Regions from separate parts of the Faecalibacterium sp. An58 genome, predicted to be linked through region 1. Evidence: predicted binding sites of a transcription regulator. Region 1 holds the regulator's gene; the other holds the start of a gene.

What was found. Region 1 encodes HrcA, which represses chaperone genes, less so after heat shock. Its sites were predicted from a motif close to TGTTAGCACTCNNNNNNNNNGAGTGCTAACA; they were not measured.
Region 2: the regulator HrcA is predicted to act here: its motif matches at 941-971, upstream of B5G12_RS02375 (co-chaperone GroES).

What each region holds. Positions count from the first base shown of each region.
Region 1 covers NZ_NFHX01000013.1:24,153-26,352, reverse strand. The annotation lists gene B5G12_RS09100 (nucleotide exchange factor GrpE) at 1-441, opposite strand, end outside; gene hrcA (heat-inducible transcriptional repressor HrcA) at 454-1,509, opposite strand; gene B5G12_RS09090 (stage V sporulation T C-terminal domain-containing protein) at 1,721-2,200, opposite strand, start outside.
Region 2 covers NZ_NFHX01000001.1:446,300-448,499, forward strand. The annotation lists gene B5G12_RS02370 (diacylglycerol/lipid kinase family protein) at 1-818, shown strand, start outside; gene B5G12_RS02375 (co-chaperone GroES) at 1,044-1,331, shown strand; gene groL (chaperonin GroEL) at 1,409-2,200, shown strand, end outside.

The DNA of each region.
Region 1 (2,200 bases):
GGTCATGGTGACGCCCTTCTTGTAGTTCTCGTCGGCACAGGGGGCGTTGGCGGCCATTTCCAGGGTATCCAGGATGGGGATGATCTGGTTCACCGCATAGGAGATGCCGTCGTTGAACTTCTGGTCGGCCTCCCGGGTGGTGCGCTTGCGGTAGTTGTCGTATTCGGCGGCGATCCGCAGCAGCTGTTCCTTGGCCTGGGCGGCGGATTTTTCGGCGGCGGCCAGCTGGGCTTTCACGCCCTCCAGCTCCCGGCTCTTTTTGTTGAACCATCCGTCCTTTTTCTTGGCGTCCTCTTTGGGCTCCTCCTTGGGGGCGCCGGCCGGATCGGCCGTCCCGGTCTCGGGAGAAGCGGCCTGCTGGGTTGCTTCCTCCTTTACGCCGGTGTCAGGCGCCTGTTCGGGGGCCCCGGCCTCGGGGGCCTTTTTGGTTTCTTCGCTCATCTGCGCTCCTCCTTATATATGACGGGTCCGCCGGGGCACGGCGGCCTGTGGTGCTTCTTTGCGTTTGCCTGCCATCCCCTCGCCCAGCTCGTCGGCGAAGGCTTCCAGCAGGGGGATCACTTTGCTGAAGGGCATCCGGGTGGGACCCACCAGGGCCACCGAACCGAACAGCCCGCCCCCGGCCAGATACCGGCAGCTGACCACCGAAAGACCGGGGATCCGGGGGTCCATATCCTCTCCCAGCAGGACGCTGGTGCCTTCGGCGGGAGCTGTGATCAGCCGGGCCGCTGCGGCCTCGTCGTTGAGCAGCGTGAGGATCTGCTGCACCCCGCCCTGCAGCTGGGGCCAGTCCAGCAGGAAGGGCTCGCCGCCCAGGTAGACCCTGGGCGTGGCGGATTCCTCCAGGATGGCGGCCGCTGCGCTGACCACCGGCACCAGGGTGGGGCTGATCTGGCTGCACAGCTCGGCCAGCCTCCGCTGGGTCAGGTCCACCGCCGCCACAAAGGTCAGGCTGTGGTTGAGCAGGGACGCCAGCTGCGCGGCGTTCTCCCGGGTCAGGCCCTCCCGCACCCGGGCCACCCGGGTGCGCACATAGCCGGCGGTGGTCACCGCCAGGACGGCGGCGGCGCTGCGGCCTACCTGCACCACCTCAAAGTGGGCGATGCACAGGTCGTCGGCACAGGGCGTGCTGACCGCCGCGGTGTAGCCGCTCATCTGGGCCAGCGCCTTGACGGAGCCCTGCGCCAGACGGTCCGGTTCGTGGTCCAGACTGGCGAACACGCTGTCCACCCGGGCCCGGGTCACACGGTCCAGAGGCTGGCTGTCATCCAGAAGGTGGTCGATATAATAGCGGTAACCCTTGGCGCTGGGCACCCGGCCCGCGCTGGTGTGGGGCTGCTCCAACAGGCCGAGCCGTGTCAGGGCGGCCATTTCATTGCGCAGCGTTGCGCTGGATACCGCCATATCAAAGTAGTTGGCAAGGACGCTGCTGCCCACTGGCTCCCCCTCTACGCTGTAGAGGGATACGATTGCCCGCAGCACCCGCTGCTTGCGCTCATCCATTGCCATGCTGTCCCGCCTCCCTGTCCTGTGTCCGTTTGTTTGTGGATGTCTTAGCACTCTTTATCTCTGAGTGCTAAGTTTATTATATGCAAAACAGGCGCGCTGTCAAGGGGATGGCAAAAAAGTTTTCAATTCTGTCATAATCTCCGCCTTTTGACCCAAGGCGCAAAAAACGGGCCGCAGGCCCAAAGGCCCGCAGCCCGGCACGCTGTCGGGTTCACTCCTCCATCTGTTTGGCCAGAAAAGCCGCCGCCACCGACACCGCCTTCTGGTGGGCGGCGTCGGGCTTTTCACTGCGGTCTTCGGTCAGCAGGCCGACGGCGCCGGTGACGTCCCCCGCCGCCACAATGGGCCAGGCGCACAGGATGGCCCGATCCGAACCCTCACAGGGCAGGACGGCCTGTTCCGGGCTGCCCTCGTTCAGATAGGGCTTGCGGCTCTCCATCAGCTTTTCCAGGGGCTGGCTGACGCTGCGGTCCGCGATCTCCCGCCGGCCGGTGCCGCTGACCGCGATGATGTGGTCCCGGTCCGAGACAAAGGCGGTCATGGCAAAGCATTTGTTCAGCACATCGGTGTATTGGCTGGCGGTGCTGTGCAGCTCCCCGATGGGAGAGTACTTTTTAAAGATGACTTCCCCATCGCCGGTGGTGAAGATCTCCAGGGGGTCTCCCCGGCGGATGCGCTGGGTGCGGCGGAT
Region 2 (2,200 bases), on a different contig from region 1:
TCGCCCGGCAGGCTGCCCGGACCGGACAGCCGGTGCGGATCTGGGCCGCCGGCGGGGACGGCACGTTCCGGGAGGCTCTGGAGGGAGCCAGCCCCTATCCCAACGCTGCCGTGGGCTGCATCCCGGCGGGCAGCGGCAACGATTTTTTGCGCACCTTCGGCACCAAGGCTGAGTTCCTGGACCTGGCAGGCCAGCTGCGGGGCGGGGTGGTCCCCATCGACCTGATGGACACCAGCCTGGGCCTGTCGGCCGCGGTGTGCGCCGCCGGACTGGATGCCCAGGTGGCCATGGGCGCGGTGGATTTCCGGCGCAATCCTTTGTTCCACGGGGAGGCGGCCTACCTGCTGTCGGCGCTCCGGCAGATCTGCGGGCCCATCGGGCGGCGGCTGCGGTTTGTGGTGGACGGGGAGTCCTTTGCCGCCGACGTGCTGATGTGCGCCGCCTGCAACACCCGGGACTACGGCGGCGGGTTCCGTGCAGCTCCCAACGCCTGTCCCTGGGATGGCTGGATCGATCTGGTCATCGTGCGCCGGGTCAGCCGGGCCAAAATCCTGTGCCTGCTGGGCCGGTACAAAAAGGGCGGCCATTTCAGCGGGGCGGAGCTGGATGACCGCACCAGCGGCTTTTTCATCTACCGCAGGGCCCGCAGCATCTCCATTGAGACGGCGGATGGGGCCGGACCTCTGGTCGCAACGGCGGACGGCGAGTGCGCGCCGGTGGAAAAGCTGGACATTTCCCTGCGGCCTCTGGCGGGCCGAGTGATCCTGCCCCGGCCTGCTTTTGAGCGCGCCAAAGCTCCGGCTCTGTGCGGAATATAAAAAAGAAAACGGCCCTGCGCTTCTTTTTGCCGGCGCGGGGCATTTTTGGCATTTTGTCATAAAAACTTAACAAAAAAATGGGCAAAAGCTCTTGATTTTTCCTGCCAAGATGAGTACAATACTCTTAGCACTCAGGGAAACGGAGTGCTAAGGGAAGGCCCGCAGGGCGGGCGGCTCCCATCAGAGATGTTATAAAAAGCATTTTTAAATAGGAGGGCAAGAATTATGAAGATTATTCCTCTTGCAGACCGCGTCGTCATCAAAACGGTTGAGGCCGAGGAGACCACCAAGAGCGGCATCATCCTGACCGGCAGCGCAAAGGAGAAGCCCCAGGTGGCACAGGTCATCGCTGTGGGCCCCGGCGGCATGGTGGACGGCAAGGAAGTCGTCATGACCGTGAAGGTGGGGGATAAGGTCCTCACCAGCAAGTACTCCGGCAACGACGTCAAGGTGGACGGCGAGGAGTGCACCATCGTGCGCCAGAGCGATATCCTGGCCATTGTGGAGGAGTAACCCCCTCTTTCAACGCCCCATCACACGACAGCTGCGCGGCGCGGGCCGCGCTTTGACAGAAAAAGGAGAGATACCTTATGGCAAAACAGATCAAGCAGGGCGAGGACGCCCGCAAGGCACTTTGCGCCGGCATTGATATGCTGGCCGACACCGTCAAGATCACCCTGGGCCCCAAGGGCCGCAACGTGGTGCTGGACAAAAAGTACGGCGCCCCTGTGATCACCAACGACGGCGTCACCATCGCCAAGGAGATCGAGCTGAAGGACCCGTTTGAGAACATGGGCGCCCAACTGGTGAAGGAAGTTGCCACCAAGACCAACGACGCCGCAGGCGACGGCACCACCACTGCCACCGTGCTGGCCCAGGCCATGGTGACCGAGGGCATGAAGAACGTGGCCGCAGGCGCCAACCCCATGGACATCCGCCGCGGCATGAGCAAGGCAGTCAACGCCGCTGTGGAGGCCATCAAGGCACACAGCCAGAAGGTGAAGGACTCCAACGACATCGCCCGCGTCGGCACCATTTCTGCCGGTGACCCTGAGATCGGCCGTCTGATCGCCGAGGCCATGGAGAAGGTCACCTCCGACGGCGTCATCACCATCGAGGAGAACAAGGCCACCGCTGAGACTTACAGCGAGATCGTGGAAGGTATGCAGTTCGACCGCGGCTACCTGAGCCCCTATATGGTCACCGACACTGACAAGATGGAAGCTGTGCTGGATGACGCCGTGGTGCTGATCACCGACAAGAAGATCAGCATCATCCAGGATCTGCTGCCCCTGCTGGAGCAGGTGGTCCAGAACGGCATGAAGCTGCTGATCATTGCCGAGGACATCGAGGGCGAGGCTCTGTCCACCCTGATCGTCAAC